DNA from 3 places in the Pseudarthrobacter sp. NPDC058329 genome. Region 2 is predicted to be linked to each of the others. Evidence: riboswitches for the same ligand, from Rfam matches in the RefSeq annotation. Region 2 holds a riboswitch; each other region holds the start of a gene.
The links. Region 2 has a riboswitch for cyclic di-AMP ahead of ACFVYC_RS14205 (C40 family peptidase). Riboswitches for the same ligand answer to the same signal wherever they lie in the genome.
Positions count from the first base shown of each region.

Region 1: another riboswitch for cyclic di-AMP. It lies ahead of ACFVYC_RS03750 (LysM peptidoglycan-binding domain-containing protein); the one in region 2 lies ahead of ACFVYC_RS14205 (C40 family peptidase).
Region 3: another riboswitch for cyclic di-AMP. It lies ahead of ACFVYC_RS20320 (hypothetical protein); the one in region 2 lies ahead of ACFVYC_RS14205 (C40 family peptidase).

Region 1 is NZ_JBHVZR010000001.1:784,027-789,695, forward strand. Features, by position in the region: gene ACFVYC_RS03745 (YdiU family protein) at 1-1,362, shown strand, start outside; gene ACFVYC_RS03750 (LysM peptidoglycan-binding domain-containing protein) at 1,444-2,292, opposite strand; cyclic di-AMP (ydaO/yuaA leader) riboswitch at 2,296-2,498, opposite strand; gene ACFVYC_RS03755 (dienelactone hydrolase family protein) at 2,765-3,739, shown strand; gene ACFVYC_RS03760 (TraR/DksA family transcriptional regulator) at 3,806-4,162, shown strand; gene ACFVYC_RS03765 (DNA alkylation repair protein) at 4,159-4,728, shown strand; gene ACFVYC_RS03770 (DUF1810 domain-containing protein) at 4,712-5,155, shown strand; gene ACFVYC_RS03775 (glucose 1-dehydrogenase) at 5,241-5,669, opposite strand, start outside.
Region 2 is NZ_JBHVZR010000010.1:111,472-117,140, forward strand. Features, by position in the region: gene ACFVYC_RS14180 (molybdopterin molybdotransferase MoeA) at 1-1,087, opposite strand, end outside; gene ACFVYC_RS14185 (DUF6457 domain-containing protein) at 1,084-1,377, opposite strand; gene ACFVYC_RS14190 (molybdenum cofactor guanylyltransferase) at 1,393-2,040, opposite strand; gene ACFVYC_RS14195 (HNH endonuclease) at 2,082-2,582, opposite strand; gene ACFVYC_RS14200 (NlpC/P60 family protein) at 2,843-3,616, opposite strand; gene ACFVYC_RS14205 (C40 family peptidase) at 3,782-4,474, opposite strand; cyclic di-AMP (ydaO/yuaA leader) riboswitch at 4,545-4,740, opposite strand; gene ACFVYC_RS14210 (M23 family metallopeptidase) at 4,854-5,669, opposite strand, start outside.
Region 3 is NZ_JBHVZR010000022.1:3,277-8,945, reverse strand. Features, by position in the region: gene ACFVYC_RS20330 (response regulator transcription factor) at 1-266, shown strand, start outside; gene ACFVYC_RS20325 (ATP-binding protein) at 274-1,770, shown strand; cyclic di-AMP (ydaO/yuaA leader) riboswitch at 1,909-2,059, shown strand; gene ACFVYC_RS20320 (hypothetical protein) at 2,065-2,808, shown strand; gene ACFVYC_RS20315 (glyoxalase superfamily protein) at 2,954-3,328, opposite strand; gene upp (uracil phosphoribosyltransferase) at 3,374-4,009, opposite strand; gene ACFVYC_RS20305 (phosphatase PAP2 family protein) at 4,050-4,949, opposite strand; gene tadA (tRNA adenosine(34) deaminase TadA) at 5,010-5,516, shown strand; gene ACFVYC_RS20295 (glycosyltransferase family 4 protein) at 5,513-5,669, opposite strand, start outside.

The DNA.
Region 1 (5,669 bases), on a different contig from region 2:
CTTAACGAAGAGCTGGCCGGGGAGCTGGGGCTTGATGCGGAATACCTTCGGTCCACGGAGGGCGTCCGGCTCCTCCTGGGCAACCACGTTCCGGAGGGCTCGACGCCGGTGGCCCAGGCCTACGCCGGCCACCAGTTTGGCGGCTACTCGCCCCTGCTCGGGGACGGCCGTGCGCTCCTTCTGGGCGAAGTGACGGGAACGGACGGCCGGTTGCGGGACATCCACCTGAAAGGCTCGGGCCGCACACCCTTTGCCCGCGCCGGGGACGGCCGCGCCGTCGTCGGACCCATGCTGCGGGAGTACCTCGTGAGCGAGGCGATGCACGCACTCGGCATCCCCTCCACGCGATCCCTCGCGGTGGTGGCCACCGGCCGCCCGGTGCGCCGGGACACGATGCTTCCGGGAGCAGTACTGACAAGGGTGGCAAGCAGCCACCTGCGCGTGGGCAGTTTCCAGTACGCTCGGGCCACGGAAAACATGGACCTGCTGCGCCGCCTGGCGGACCACGCTATCAGCCGGCACTACCCCGAAGCCGCCCAGGCCGATAACCCCTACCTGGCGCTCTTCGGACGGGTGGTGGCCACGCAGGCAGAACTGGTGGCCCGTTGGATGCTGGTGGGATTCATCCACGGCGTGATGAACACGGACAATATGACCATCTCCGGAGAAACCATCGACTACGGGCCCTGCGCCTTTATGGACGCCTTTAACCCGGCCGCAGTCTTCAGCTCCATCGACGTCGGCGGCCGGTACGCCTACGCCAACCAGCCGGTCATCGCGGAGTGGAACCTCGCCCGCTTGGCCGAGGCCATGCTGCCGCTCTTCAATGAGGACCAGGAACAGGCCGTGGCCCCCGCCGTGGAAGCACTTGGCATGTTCCGCCGCCAGTACAGTGACGCCTGGTTCGCAGGGATGAAAACCAAACTCGGCTTGACGGAAGCCCCTGCCGGGACCACCGAGGCCGAGGAGGCCTCGGAACTGGTGGACAGTCTGGTGGCCCTGTTGAAGGACGGACCAGTGGACTACACGTTGTTCTTCCGGAATCTTTCGCACGCGGCCAGGGGGAACAACCGTCCTGCACGCGGGATGGTCCTTGACCTGGCCGGCTTCGACGCGTGGGTTGAACGGTGGCATGACCTGAAACCGGACGCCGACCTGATGGACAGGGTCAATCCCGCATACATTCCGCGCAACCACCTGGTGGAGGAAGCACTCGCCGCAGCAACGGAGGGAGACCTTGATCCGTTCACCCGGCTCCTCGAAGTGGTCCGTGCCCCGTTTGATGAGCGGCCGGGACTGGAACGCTACACCGAAGGGGCGTCGGAGGACTTTGGCAGCTACCAGACCTTCTGCGGCACCTAAGCAGGTCAGCTCCTGAGCACGCAAAACAGGGGCGGCAGCCGGGAAAGATCCCGTCTGCCGCCCCTGTTGGGCGTGGTGGAGCTACGCTACGCGGACGAAGGAAGCGCCGCTGAGCCAGGAGATGGAGTGGACTTCGGTCTTGAAGCCGTCCACGCCACCGCTGACAACCTGGCCGTTGCCGGCGAAGACGCCGACGTGACCGGCGGTGATCACCAGGTCACCGGGAGCCGGGGTGCCCACAGTGGTGCCGTACTGGTAGAACTGTCCCGGGGCAAGGTCACCGACGGTCTTGCCAACGGAGCGGAGAGCCTTCTCCACCATGGCGGTGCAGTCCTGCTGGACGCCCACCTGGCCGTAAGCGTTCGCCAGGATGGCTGCACCGGTGCCGGTGCCGGCGGCTGCGGGAGCTGCCGGGGCGGGAGCCGGAGCAGGTGCCGGCGACGTGGAGGCGTAGGACAGGTTCATTCCGGTGTTGGCCGGGGCAGCAGCCTTGACGGGAGCCGCAGCAGCGGCAGGAGCGGCTGCAACAGCGCCGGCGCCGGCGATCTGGATCTGGTCGCCGGGGAAGATGATCGTGTCGATCGACAGCCCATTGGCGGACAGGACATCGTTCAGGGCTACTCCGTTGGCCGCCGCGATGGCTCCCAAAGTGTCGCCGGAAACAACGGTGTGCACGTGGCCCGCAGCCGCTGCGGGGGCAGCCACAGCAGCAGCCGGTGCCGCATATGCCTGGGTGTTAGTGGTCTCGGTGGTGTCCGGGCCGGTTACGCCTGCGTGGGCCGGGGCGCCGACACCGAAGGCAATGCCTGATGCTGCTGCAACGGCGAGCGCCGGGCGGCCAAGCGACTTGGCTGATACAGCCAAGCCCTGGAGCGCGATTGAGCGGGCCGGAGTCGCGCGGTGACGGGCGGTAATGGAATTTTTTGACACGGTTGATCGCCTCTCCCATGCCTGCGGGGTGAGCTGTCGGGTTCGGGTTGGAGATACCCGGCCGGGAGCGAGTCCGAAATGTTCGGCGGCGCTAACGACTTAACCCCAAGGCCTCATGTGAGGCCGCGGAAACTTGGTTCCCCCGTCCCTGCCAGCTGGAAAGCGTTGGTTCCCGGGTCAGTGGCAGGGCTCGGCATACTGAGGGGAATGTCCCGTCTGGGAGGGACACCTGAAGACCATATCCTGATCTTCACCGGATTGTCACATTTGGATAACATACGAGTTGCTTCTCTCGGATTTATCAATCGAGTGGATTCCCCATGCCATGAAGACTTGACCTCGCGAGATAGGCGCGCCGCGGATGCGTGCCGTGTTTTTTATCACAAAGTAATAAAGCTCGGCCGAAAGTGTCGCCTTTACCTTGCTTGGGGACTCGACGGGTAGGAGGATATCCGGACCTGAAGGAGGCCACGTGACCCAGCTTGGCAAGTACGAGAAGTACCTGATCGAAGAGTTCTTTGACGACTACCGTGCCGGGGCTCTAAGCCAGCGCACCTTCACCCGGCGAGTGGCGTTTATCACTGGCAGCATGGCGGCAGCCGCGGGGGCGATGCTGCTGGTGGGCTGCACTCCCAGCGAGGTGCCCCGGAGCACCGACCCCATGCCTACACCGGTACCTTCGACACCGTCCGCCTCCAGCACGGCCGGGGCAGGTTCCGTCCCCGGGGCGAAGAGCCCGCTCTCCGTTCCGGAGGGGGCGGCAGGAATGACGACGGCGACCGTACAGTTCATGTCCGGAGGAACCTCCGTCAGTGCCTACCAGGCCAGGCCGGAGCGGGAGGGGCGCAGCCCTGCCGTGTTGATCTGCCATGAGAACCGCGGATTGACCCCACATATCGAAGATGTAGCGAGGCGCTTTGCGAAGGCGGGCTACGTTGCCCTTGCGCTTGACCTGCTGAGCAGGGAAGGCGGGACGGCGGGCATGGACCGCGACGCTGTTCCCGGCGCCCTCACCCAGGCCGGAGCCCAGCGCCACGTTGCCGACTTCACGGCGGCGCTGGAGTATCTCCGCGTCCAGGACTTTGTGGACGGCGAACGGATTGCCATGACCGGCTACTGCTTCGGCGGCGGCATCACCTGGCAGGCGGCAACCGAGCTTGAGGGGTTGAAGGCCACGGCGGCCTTCTATGGTCCCGCCCCTGACCTGGGCAAGGTGCCCGGCATCAAGGCCGCAGTCTTCGGTGTCTACGCGGAACTCGATCAACGCATCACCGGTGCCATGCCCGCACTCAAGGACGCGCTCGCAGCCACTGAGGTTGTCCACCAGCTCACTGTCTACCCCGGCGTGGACCACGCCTTCCACAACGACACCGGCGACCGCTACAACGAAGCCCAGGCCACGGCCGCGTGGAACGACACGCTCGCGTGGTTCGGCCAGCACGTTTAGGGCCCGGGATCTGACTCGCCCCCACGACAGGCAGGGCTGGTACTGACCCCGCGCTAGGCTTTTGCCATGCCTGACTACGAACGGTTCCGGCTCCTCCTGGAGGAGGAGCGGGAGCGGAAGCTGGCCCTCCTTCCGGCCCTCCGCGCGGATATAGCCTCCGCAAACTCGGCGCGCCAGGACTCGAACGTGGATGACGAACATGACCCCGAGGGCGCCACCATCGCCTTCGAACTGTCCCAGGCGTCGGCCCTGCTGAAGCAGAGCAGTGCCGGGCTTGACCAGGTGGACGCGGCCCTGGCTAAAATCGCGGACGGAACCTACGGGATTTGCGCCGTCTGCGGGGAAGCCATCGCCGAAGGCCGGCTGGAGGCACGCCCGTGGACGCCGTTCTGCATCCGGCACGCCTCGGCAGGCCGTCGATGAGCAGCGGCAGGGAGAAGGTGGCGGCTGCCGCGGAATTTGTTGACCGGACGCTCCGGAACGAAGGCGCCTGGTACCGGGCGGACGACGTCGAAGGCAGGCTGGGAGGACAGCTCGCCTCCTACGGTTCCTCGGTCGGGGCTGTCCGGGGAACCATCCGCGACGCCCTGCGGAAGTACAAGGACCTGGACCACGACGGCGTGGTGCAGCTGGCGTCCTCCCTGTGGGGCATGCCCCGGCCCGGTTCCAGGGCAGTGTATGAACGTCGGCTCGCCGCCGTGGTCCTGCTGCAGTCCAAAGAGGCACTCCTGCGCCACTCGGACCTGACGCGGATCGAGGGTTTCCTGCGGTCTGCCGGGACGCCGGAGCTGACCGGGCCCCTGCTGGCCGACGTCGTTGCGCCGTTCCTGGACCGGCTCCGCGGGCGCGACCGGCAGCGCGCACATGTTGTCCTGGCGCGCTGGCGGACCGACCCGGATGGCCAGTTGCGCGCCGCCGCCTGCTACCTTGAGCAACAGTCCAGACCCGCAGCCCCACCACAAGGAGACACCCATGACCGAACCCTATGACCTGGAACGATTCGTCGCCGCGCAGGACAGCGGCGGAACGTATGACCAGGCGCTCGCAGAACTGCAGATGGGCAGCAAGTCCGGCCACTGGATGTGGTTCATCTTTCCCCAGATCGCCGGCCTGGGCCACAGTGACATGTCACGCCGCTACGCCATCAGCTCCCTCGCTGAAGCCCGGGATTACCTGGACCATGCGGTGCTGGGCCCGCGGCTGCTCGAATGCGCCCTGGCCGTCACCAACCACGCCGGTGGTGCCGCGGAGGACATCCTGGGCAGCATCGATGCCCGCAAGCTGCAGTCATCCATGACACTGTTCCTGCGCGCAGCTCCCGGCGAAACCGTCTTCAAGACCGTCCTGGCCCGGTTTTTCGACGGACAGCCTGACGCCGCCACCGACGACCTTCTGGCCGACCAGGACGGCAAATAAAGGGCTCAGGATAAACGGCCGACGGCGGTTCCTCGCGCACCCTGCGCCAGGAACCGCCGTCGGACTACTTGAGAGAAGCCTGGCGCTACGGCGTGGGGTTGCCGCCGTTAACGTTCAGCGTTTCCCCCACCACATAGCTTGACTCCGGCGATGCCAGGAAGACGTACGCCGGGGCGAGCTCGGCCGGCTGCCCTGCGCGGCCCAGGGGAGTGGACTGGCCGAACTCCGGCAGTTCCTCCTTGGGCTGGCCACTGCTGACCTGCAGCGGCGTCCAGATGGGCCCTGGTGCCACGGCGTTGACGCGGATGCCCTTCGGCGCCAGCTGCTGGGCCAGACCCTTGGTGAAGTTATTGATGCTGGCCTTCGTGGTGGCATAGTCCACCAGCGTGGGGGACGGGTTGTAGGCCTGGATGGAGGTGGTGTTGATGATGGTGGACCCGGCGGGCAGGTGCGGGAGGGCAGCTTTCGTCAGCCAGAACATCGCGTACACATTTGTCTTCAGGGTGTGGTCGAA
Region 2 (5,669 bases):
GCCCAGGATCGGGTTCGATGATGCTTCCGCAGGGTACTTCGTGCACCGGCGGCAGGTTGCCGTGGCCCAGCGCAGCGAGCAGGGGCGCACCTACAGTGACCAGCGCCATCATCGCGGCGAGCGGGTTTCCCGGAAGGCCGAGCACAAATCGGCCGTCCGGCAGTTCCGCCAGGACAGCAGGGTGTCCTGGCCGCATGGCGATACCGTCGATGACAAGCCTGCCGCCCAGTTCCGCCACCGCCTGGCGGAGGTGATCCGTGCCTGAGAGGCCCGTCCCGCCCGTGGTGATAACGACGTCGGCCGGCAGGTCCGGAGCGCCGGGCACCTCGGGTACAACGTCCTCGAGGGCGGCCAGCCATTCGTCGTAGGAGTCCCCGATCCTCTGCTGTTCCCCCGCGATGCCTCCCAGCAGGTCCACCACAGCCGGCAGCTGTGGCCCGAAAGTGTCCCGCACCTGGCCGGGGACCGGCACTCCGTGGTCGACGACTTCGGAGCCGGTGAGCAGCAACCGGACCAGGGGTTTTCCCTGGACCTGCAGTTCGTCATAACCGGCAAGCGCGGCCAGCGCGAGATGGGCAGGGTTGAGCACCACTCCTGCCTTGACCAGTACGTCCCCGGCCAGGGCTTCCTCCCCGGCTTTCCGGATGTGCTGGCCGTTGCGCGGCTCGCCGGGCCGGGCGCTTCCGCCGGTCATGAGGACAGGCAGGCCGTCGTCGTCGGTGCCCAGCAGGGCGCTCTCGCTGCGCAGCACCGCTCTGCCGCCGGGCGGGATCAGCCCGCCGGTGACAATGAGGCTGGCCTGGTGGGGCGCCAGCCGTGTACCGGGTTCCACCAGGATCCACGGGCCGGTCCCGTTAACCGCCCAGCCGTCCATGGCCGAGGACGCGTAGTGGGGCATGTCCTGCAGGGCCGCAATGTCCTGGTCCAGCCTGCGGCCAAGGGCCAAATGCAGGGGAACCGGTCCGGATGGAATGGGCGTGGCTGCTTCGAACGCGGCCAGCCGTGCTTCGTCCCAGGTGTGGGCCAGGTGCCGCGGTGCCTCCGGCGGGTCCGTTGAACTCCGTTCTTCCCCGGGTTCCGCAGTCATTCGCCGGGAGTCCCGGCGGCTTCAGCATCGTAGTCGGTGGCCAGGGAACGCGCCACGGCCAGGGCCCCTTCCATGGACGCGGCATCTGTGCTGCTTCCGGCGGCCGAGGCCAGGCCAGCGGCGTAGCCGGCAATAAAGGTGGTCAGCGGCGCCGCCGGCCGCACAACGGAGTGGGCTGCTACACCAGCGAGGGCGAGGATGGCATTGACGTCCACCTGTACGTCTTCCAGCTCATAGGCCTGAAGCAGGGACCTGCACCATTCCTCCAGCGTTTCATCCTGGCTTTTCACGTACTGCCTCCCAATTCAACTGCTGCCGCGCCGGTCCGGGAACGGGTCCCGGCTGCCGGCGTCAACTCCTAGTGCGGCGGCATCATCCCAGGTATCCACATCGTCGGTGGAACCGGTGGGGACGGTGACAAGCTGCAGGTCAAGACTAGCAAGGAGCGCACGCATGGAACCGCTGATTAAGGCATCACGCGACGCCAGTTCCTTGACCGCCCTTGTTAACACGTCTGTGCGGTAAAACCCGGCGAGCTGCTGGGACCTGCCGTCTTCGCCGCACGCCATGAGTCCGTCGGCCCGAAACTCCCTTGATTCAAGGGCTTTCCTCAGCACCTGCACCGCTGACGAGATCCGGGGCATGTCGCAAGCCAGCACCAGGGTAAAGGCGCTTCCGCTGCCGGCATTCGCCAGCGCCTCCAGGCCAGCGGCCACAGCGGCAGCGGGTCCGGCAAACACCGGCTGCTCGCGGCAGGAGAGCACTCCCTCGGGGAGCAGACCGGGATCCGGACCAACCACTACCGCACGGGACGCCCCGGCGGCCGCGGCCAGGGATTTCTCCAGCAGGGTGGCACCTTGGAAGACCAGCCCTTGCTTGGGTACCCCGCCCAGCCGGGATGACCGGCCGCCGGCCAGGATCAGGGCGTCAAAGTCCAACCGGTATTGCTCCACTCCCCCAGCCTAGTCCGGGGGTGGCCGCGCCCAACGTTGAATCAGGCAGCGCGCTCGGGCAGCAGGAACGGATCCCAGGCCGGCGTCGGCTTTTCAAGTTCCTTGATCTGCCAGATGGTCCCATGCGGAGGCTCAGGGACAAACCGCAGTTTCCAGCCCATTTCCGCCGGGGTGTGGTCACCTTTGACGTTGTTGCACCTCAGGCAGGCAGCCACCAGGTTTTCCCAGGATTCGGCTCCTCCGCGTGACTTTGGGTGGACATGGTCGATGGTGTGCGCAGCTTTTCCGCAGTAGGCACATTTGTGCCCGTCGCGTCTGAGCACACCGCGCCGGCTGACGGCAGTGGACTGGTTGTATCTGGGGCGGATGTAGCGGTTCAGGAGGATCACGGACGGGCGGCCCAGAATCTCCTGGGGGCCCACTACGGGGTCCTCCCCTTCAGCCACAACGCTTGCCTTGCCCGTGAGCACAAGCACCAGCGCCCGGCGGAAAGTAATAACCGCCAGCGGTTCATATCCAGCATTCAGAACGAGAGTGCGCATGCACGTACCTCTTCACGGCCGCACCCGTCAGGGGCACGAGGGCCGGCTGCCCTCGGCATGGTCCGGGCTATGGATCGACACCACAAGAGTAAACAAAGAAGTGCATTATCAGCTAATTGCGGGTCCCGGCTTGCTGTATCCGGCAATTGCCGGGGTGGACCGCCCGCAGCTGCGCGGGGTTAAACAGACAGGACCCCTGCCGCGGCGGCGGGGGTCCTGTGTTCGGTACTGCTCAACCGCGCAAGCGCGGCTGCGAGGTGTCAGTTGACGCGGATGAATACCGGGCCGGAACCTACGTTGGCGCTGAACACAACGGTCTGGTTGCCGTTGTAGCCACCGTGGACTGCCTGGCCGTTGCCGGCGTAGACAGCGATGTGGGCCATGCCGGAACCGCCGTTGGCGTAGTAGATGAGGTCGCCCGGCTGAGCCTCGGCAGCGCTCACGGTGCGGCCCAGGCCGAGGTAGCCTGCCGGCCAGTCGTGGAAGTTGATGCCCACGGCAGCCAGGGAGTTGGTCACCAGCATGGTGCAGTCCTGCGTGACGCCGAGCTGGGCGTAGGCGGCGGACAGGATGGCTGCACCCTTGCCGCTTGCCGAGGCGGGAGCAGCGGGGGCGGCGGCAGCCGGAGCCGTGGCGGTCACCTTGGCTACAGCCGCCGTCTTTGCGGCGGGAGCAGGCGCCGGAGCGGCTTCCTGAACCTCAACCTCGGGCTCCGGGGCTTCCACAACGGGAGCCGGCGTGGTGGTCACAGCAGGCTTCTCGAAGGAGATGGCGATGGTGGAAGCAGCGGAGATCGGAGCTTCAACCGTTGACTCAACTTCCAGGGTGGAAGCCGGAGCGGAGTCCCGCTGAACGTTGGCGTCAGCAGCATTGGCGGCGAGGCCGCTGGTCAGGACCAGGCCGGAAGCGGCTGCGATAACAGCTGCCTGGCGTCCTACGCCGCCGGCGTTGTCGCCGACAGCCTTGGCAATGATGGCCAGCGAGTTGGTCTTGGTGACCTCGGCGCGGTGCCGTGCGGTTGCACGAGTAGTCATCAGTTCTCTCTTTCGTTGTCCTTCACACCGCCGGTAGGCAGCCGAAGGGGACTGGACGCGCCGGCATCTTGGGGGTACGCCGGCACGCCCCGAACGGGGATGTGGTGATTTAGCGAAAAGCGTGTTTGGGCAAAGAAAAAGCCCTTGGACCGTGAGGTCGAAGAACTAGTTCATGGTGTAGAACGAGGAGGTGCCGGTAGCAGCTACCGAGTGCAGCAGCGTTCCCTGGGAGGGGTTCAAAGCGCTGATCATCATGCCGTTGCCGACGTAGATGCCAACGTGTGCGCCACCGTTCTGCATGACCAGGTCACCGGGCTGCGGCGTGGACGTGGGCTTCATTGCGGTCCACGCGTTCACGCGGGGGATGCTGATGCCGGCCTGGGCGTAAACCCACTGGGTGAAGCCGGAGCAGTCCCAGCCGTTGGGGGTGGTGCCGCCCCAGACGTACGGGCGGCCGATGCCGGTGTACGCGATGGCAGCAATTCCGGAGGTGGAAGCCGAGGCGACGGTTTCGGCGAGCTTCTCTTCAGCGGATGCCGGAGCTGCAGCGGTGGTGGCTGCCGTGTTGCCGGTGGTGGCAGCCCGGTTACCGGAGGTGGTGGACAGCGTCCGCACCGTTTCGATCTTCGGCGCTGCGGTGGTCTTGACCACCGGGCGCTCGAAGGAAACGGTAGCCGTGGGCGCCGCAGTTACGGCGAGGGCCGGCTGCGATCCGGACTCGGTGGAAGCGGAGACACCAGCGGTGGTATCCGCGGCGTTGGCCGGCAGGCCCATGGTCAGGATGAGGCCGGATGCAGCTGCGATAACTGCAGCCTGGCGACCTACCGTCCCGGCATTGGCACTAACAGCCTTGGACATGGTGTCCAGGGGGTTGGTACGAACCGTTTGCGCACGGTGGCGCGCAGAATTATGGCGTGAAGACACGAAGGTAGCCTCTCCCAATGCCTACGAGGTGAGCTGTCGGATTCGGATGGGAGTCACCCGGCCGCGCGGCTTCTGGGAAGCTTTTGCGACTTAACCCCAAGGCCTTCAGACTCGAAGGCCAAAATTGGTTCCCCCGCCCCTGCCAGACGATGAAATGCGAACGGACCTTGAGCGGTGGCAGAGTTAGGCAATCCGCACAAGAGCGTCAACTTCGGAAAAGTTGACGCGAGTTAGACGGTACAGCAGTTTCGAACGAATGTCACATTCAGGTCACGGCAGGTCAACATCATTTGATAGCTCACCGTCACTTGACTCAGAGCCAGCCGGTCGGGTCAACGACTTCGCCGTTGACCTGGACCTCGAAGTGCAGATGGCAGCCCGTGGAGGCTCCTGTGGTGCCGCTGAGGGCCACAACATCCCCGCGGGATACCGTTTGCCCCTCCTTCACGCTGAAGGACGAGAGGTGGTTGTACGTGGTTTCCAGGCCATTGCCGTGGTCCACCACCACCCGGTTGCCGCCACCGTACTGGTGCCAGCCAACGAAAGTAACGGTTCCGGTAGCCGCAGCCAGAACCGAGGTGCCGCATTGGGCAACGTAGTCCTGTCCGCGGTGGAAGTCACCGGAGCCACCCGTGATCGGGCTGACGCGGTAGCCGAACGGCGAGGCAGTGCTCATTGCAGCGAGCGGGGCACCGAGGCTTCCGGCGGAAGCGGCGCGGGTGATGGCGCCTGCGGACTGGGCGCTGAGCAGCTGCTTCAGCTTCCCGTCCGGGTCCGCCTGCGTGACCACAGCAGAACGGCTGAAGTCGATCTGGGCTTCCGCTTCCGCGGAAACCTGGGGCTGCGGGGCAACAGAGGACGCTGCAACAGGAGAGGATCCTGAGGCGTCGGTGGCCATCACGGGACTGGTCGCCGGTACGGTCACGGTGAGCACCAGTCCGGTGGCGGCCAAGGCGACGCCGGCCTTCTGGCCGATCCCGCTGGCAGCAGCAAACTCTGTGATCTGGCGGAAGGGACCACGACGCCGGCGCGCATCACGGTGCGGATCGCGGGGGCGTTCCGAGGTGATGACTTCGACAACGCGCGGTGTCGAAGCAGGGACCGCCGCGCGGCGGCGTCCCCTGGGATT
Region 3 (5,669 bases), on a different contig from region 2:
TGGATACGCGCGAGGTCACCCGGGCGGGCGACGAGCTGCAGCTCACGGCCACCCAGTTTGAACTGCTCCGCTACCTTATGGAGAACCCCAGGCGCGTCATCAGCAAGGCGCAGATCCTGGACCGTGTGTGGAACTACGACTTCGGCGGCCAGGCCAACATTGTGGAGCTCTACATCTCCTACCTGCGCAAGAAGGTGGACGCCGTGCACCCGCCCATGATCCACACCGTGCGCGGCGCCGGGTACGTCATCAAGCCTGCGGAGTAGGCACACCATGGCGTCACCTCGGACGGCCCGGCCCCACCGCAGGAGCTGGCTTAAGCCCGGCACCTGGCACCTGCGCACGCGCCTCATCCTCCTGGCCATGGCCCTGCTGATCGCCATTTGTGGTGCCGTGGGCGTTGCCAGCTATGCCTCCATGGACGCGTTCCTCACCCGTCAGCTGGACGAGCAGTTGAGCCAGGCGGCGAACCGCTCCAACGATCCGGGCCGCCCTCCCGGCGGGGGCTTCAACGGGAGGGACCCGCTGGACGCCCGGGGCCAAAGCGTGGGAACCATGAACGCCCGGATAGTGAACGGGCAAGTCACCGGCGGCGGGTATCTCACCTCGAACACCACCCGGTCTGCACTTTCCACCGAGGACAAGCAAGCCCTGCTGGCGCTCGCGGAGGACGCGCAGCCCGTGGACCGCACCCTGTCCAATGGCGGTTACCGGCTGATCGCGGTGAAAACCGACTTCGGCGATGTCCTGGTGACAGGGCTTCCCCTCGCCGTGAAGGAAAGCACGCTCGCGTCCCTGGTGTGGACCTTTGTGTTCGTGTCCCTCGGCGGCCTGTTGCTGATCGGACTGGTGGGCACCGTCCTCATCCGCCGCACCATGAAGCCGCTCGAACAGCTGTCCGAGGTTGCCACCCGGGTTTCCCGGTTGCCGCTCGACGCCGGCGAGGTGGCGCTCGCGGTGCGTGTCCCGCCGTCGAACTCCAATCCGGGGACGGAAGTGGGCAGTGTGGGTCACGCACTCAACCTCATGCTGGACAACGTGGCAAACGCGCTGCAGGCGCGGCAGAAGAGCGAAACAAAAGTACGCCAGTTTGTGGCTGACGCCTCCCACGAGCTGCGCACTCCCCTGACCGCCATCCGGGGCTACACCGAACTCATGAGGATGACGGAGGATTTCACCCCCGACGGCAAAAAGTCGCTGGCCCGCGTGCAGAGCCAGTCGGAGCGGATGACCGCGTTGGTGGAAGACCTGCTCCTGCTGGCGCGGCTGGATGAGGGCCAGCCGCTGAAGCTCAGCGAGGTGGACCTTACGCAGCTGGTGATTGAAGGCGTCAGTGATGAAAAGGTGATGGCCCCGGGCCATAACTGGCGCCTGCAGCTTCCGGATGAACCCATTGTGGTCAACGGCGACCCCTCCCAACTGCGCCAGGTGCTGATGAACCTGTTGTCCAACGCGCGGAAACACACGCCTGCCGGCACCACTGTTGTTACCGGAGTGGGCCGGACGGCAGACGGCGCTGCGCTGGTCACGGTAACGGACGACGGCGGCGGGATCCCTCCGGAGTTCGTGGACCACGTGTTTTCGCGGTTCGCCCGTGCAGACGCGGCTCGAAAAGGCACGGGAGACCAGGCCGGGGCTTCAGCTGCCGAAGGGACGAGCGGTCTTGGACTGTCCATCGTGGAGTCCATTGTCGAAGCCCACGGCGGAAGGGTAACGGTGACATCACAACCGGGGCGCACAGAGTTCGCACTTCAGCTGCCTCTACCGTGACACTTGCGAGCAAGGCGACGCGCCGCCGTCGTGATCTCTGTTACCAAAATGTGACTTAAGCGCCGCATCCCTGTACCGTTGATTGGGTGCGGTCCGGCGTTCGGGCCGCATATCCGGATGACGCCAAGCTCTGCCACTTCCCGGATTCCGCTTGAGTCAAGGCAGAGGCGGGGGACCCACCGTCCCGGGCACTAATTGCCCTTGGGGTTAAGCCAGCACGTGATCTTTCCGTGTGGCCGGATGCCCTCATCCGAACCCGACAGCTAACTCCGCAGGTGTGAGAGGCGATTCAACATGTTCAAATTCCCGGTAAAACCACGCCCAAAAAACGAGTCCGCGCCGCAGGCCGGGCCGGAAACCGGCAGCAGGATTCCTTCTTTGGGCAAGCGCGCCGCCGTGGTGGCCGCATCCTGCGCACTGCTCATTGGAGTGGGCGCTGCGGGACAGGCAACCGAAACCAGCATCCGCGTAGCAGCCACCGAGACGCAGGCCGCCCAGGCGGAGTCCAACCTCAGCATCGAGAAGAGCGAGATCACGGCGAATCCCGCTCCCGAGTCCGCCGCCCCGGCCGTGCCGGACATCAATGTGGTGCCCCAGGCCGCCGAGCCCGCACCGGCGCCTGCTCCCGAGCTTGCCCCGGCACCGGCTCCCGAGCCCGCTCCGGCACCTGCTCCCGCTCCAGCTCCGGCTCCGGCTCCCGCACCTGAGCCTGCCCCCGTCGTCGCGGTCAATGATCCCGCCGGCGCCCAGGCTTATGCCGCCAGCCAGCTGGGAAACTACGGCTGGGCTCCTGACCAGATGCAGTGCCTGAAGACCCTGTGGACCAAGGAGTCGGACTGGACCACCACGGCCACCAACCCGAGCAGCGGCGCCTACGGCATCGTTCAATCCCTGCCGGCCGAGAAGATGGCCAGCGCCGGTGCGGACTACCGCACCAACTACCGCACCCAGATTAACTGGGGCCTGAACTACATTCAGGAGCGTTACCAGTCCCCGTGCGGTGCCCTGAACTTCCACCTGTCGAACAACTGGTACTAAGCACGCAGGTACCACAAAACGCCTGCCCTCGCGGCCCGCACCTTATTGGGGGGCGGGCCGCCTGGCGTCTGCACCGGGCCTGGCTACGTCAGTGCCCGGTGCACGGGGATGTCAGCCGCCGCTGACCGGGTGTCGGGGAGCCTGCTCAGGCGTCACGGCCCGGGATGTACTGGACTGCCCACCTGTTGCCATCGGGATCGGCAAAGTACACGAAGTGGCCCCAGTCCTGCACGTCCACGTCGCTGACGTCCACTCCGTTGTTCTTGAGGTGTTGATGGGCGGCATTGATGTCACTGACCACCAACTGGAGGTTGGAGCCCGTACCGGGAGGCGCATCCGTAAGCCCGTCCCCTATGCAGATCGAGCAGGCCGATCCGGGAGGTGTCAGCTGGACAAAGCGGATGGAGTCCGTTGGCCGCTCATCAAAGTCGGCGTTGAACCCCACCTTGTTAACGTAGAAGTCTTTGGCGCGGTCCACGTCCGACACAGGGACATACACAAGTTCGAGTTTCCAGTCCATCCGCACAGGCTAGCGGCGGGACGCGGAATCCAAAAGGCTTGAGGACTACCCGGCGATGCCGTAAAGGCGGTCGCCCGCATCCCCCAGTCCGGGGACAATGTAGGACTTTTCGTTGAGCTTTTCGTCGATGGAGGCAAGGACGATGGTCACATTGGCGTCTGCGAGTTCTTCCTCGAGCTTGGCCAGGCCTTCCGGAGCGGCCAGCAGGCAGATGCAGGTGACGTCCGAAGCACCGCGCTTGAAGAGGAACTTGATGGCTTCGCGCAAGGTTCCGCCGGTTGCGAGCATGGGGTCCAGGACAAAGATCTGGCGGTCCGTAAGGTTCTCCGGGAGTCGCTCGGCGTAGGTGATGATGTCCAGGGTTTCCTCGTCCCGGGCCATGCCCAGAAAGCCGACCTCTGCAGTGGGAACGAGTTTGGTCATTCCCTCGAGCATGCCGAGGCCGGCGCGCAGGATGGGGACCACCAGGGGGGTGGGCTTGGTAAACGCTGTGCCAACCGTGGTGCTGACCGGTGTTTCGATGGTGACTGGCTGGGTGCGGACCTCGCGCGTGGCCTCATAGGCGAGCAGTGTTACCAGCTCCTCCGTCAGCTGCCGGAAGACCGGGGACGGGGTGTTCTTGTCCCGCAGGACCGTGAGTTTATGGGCGACCAGCGGGTGGTCCACAACGAGAGTGCGCATGGGTCAAAACTATCACCCGGCCGCAGATGCCCCTCTGCCGTCAGCCTCCCGCAGTTGTCCGCGACGAGCCGCCGTCACTCCCCCGCCCAGTGCCGCCGTCGTGACTTTGTGCGGTGCCGCCGTCGTTCCCCCTCGATGAGCCGCCGTCGCTCCGTTCGGACGTGCCCGCGCTGCCCGGCAGGGGGTCCCCGCTGTGGTCCTCGCGGAGGACCGGATGCTCGAAGGTGGGCGCCGGCCCGGCATGCTCGCGCTTCCGCATCAGGTGGAACAGCCGGTGGGCAAGGATCACCATGCACACCCAGGCCAGCCCCAGGAACCACCCGGCCATCACGTCCGTCATCCAGTGGTGCCCCAGGAATACCCGGCTCAAGCCCATGGCAATGATGAAGATGGCCCCGGCGGTGATGGCAGTGATCCTGGCCCAGAGCATCTGGAACTGGAGGCACATGATGTACACCAGGACTCCGATGACCACTGTTGTGTTCAGAGTGTGGCCGCTCGGAAAGGACGGCGACGTTTCGAAGGGCGGCACGGCTTCGGAGTGGTCCGGACGGGTTCTGCCCACCAGGCGCTTGCCCAAGGTGGTGGCTGTGGTGGAAACGAGGGCCGCTCCGCCCACCAGGACGATGGGCCGCCAGGTCCGGCTGAGGAGCGTCAGCCACGCCGTCAGGATGCTTGCGAGGATTGGCATCCCAATTCCGCCGCCAACGTTAGTGAAGCCCGTGACGAATGCGTCGACCTCAGGGTTCCGCAGCGACTGGGAATATTCCAGTGCAGGAATATCAAGGCCCGACAGCCCCTCCTCGTCCACCACATCCGAGTAGACTTCCGCGCCGAGCAGGGCCATGGTGAGCACCAGAGCGCCGCCGATCATCATGGTCAGCCACAGGGCGGCGTAAGGCTTGATCCACTTGTCCACGCGGTCTCGGACCGTGCTCATTGTGCCTCCCGGCGGTGTACGTCACGGGCTCTGGGTATCCTTCGAAACTATCATTGAGCCATGGTCTCCGCTGAAAATAAACACGATGTGTGGATGGGCCTTGCCCTGGCGGAGGCCCGCCGTGCCCTTGCCACGGAGGATGTGCCCATCGGCGCCGTAGTTATAGGGCCCGACGGCGGCGTGCTGGGTTCCGGACGGAACCAGCGCGAGGAGCTCGGAGATCCTACCGCCCATGCGGAAGTGGTGGCCATCCGCGAAGCCGCTGCCCGGCTGCGTGAACTGTCGACGGCCGGCGGCGGCAGCGGGGACGGCTGGCGGCTGGCCGACTGCACGCTGGTGGTGACGCTGGAGCCCTGTGCCATGTGTGCCGGGGCGATTGTCCTGGCACGGATTCCCCGGGTTGTTTTTGGGGCTTGGGACGACAAGGCCGGAGCCGCCGGTTCCGTGTTCGACGTTCTCCGTGAGCGCCGGCTGAATCACTGGGTTGAGGTTTACGCGGGGGTCCGCGAGGACGAATGCGGCGGTATGCTGCGTGACTTCTTTGCAGGGCACCGCACGCGGCTCTAGCTGCCTTCCCCTGCCGGTGACCCGGGCCCGGCGTTCAAGTCGCGAAGGATGTCCAGCATGTGAGCGGCTGTCTGCTCCCAGCCCGGCAACCGGTCCCTTGTGTCCAGCGCGGCGGCGCGCCAGCTGTCCCTGGTTCCGCTGTGCAGCAGCCAG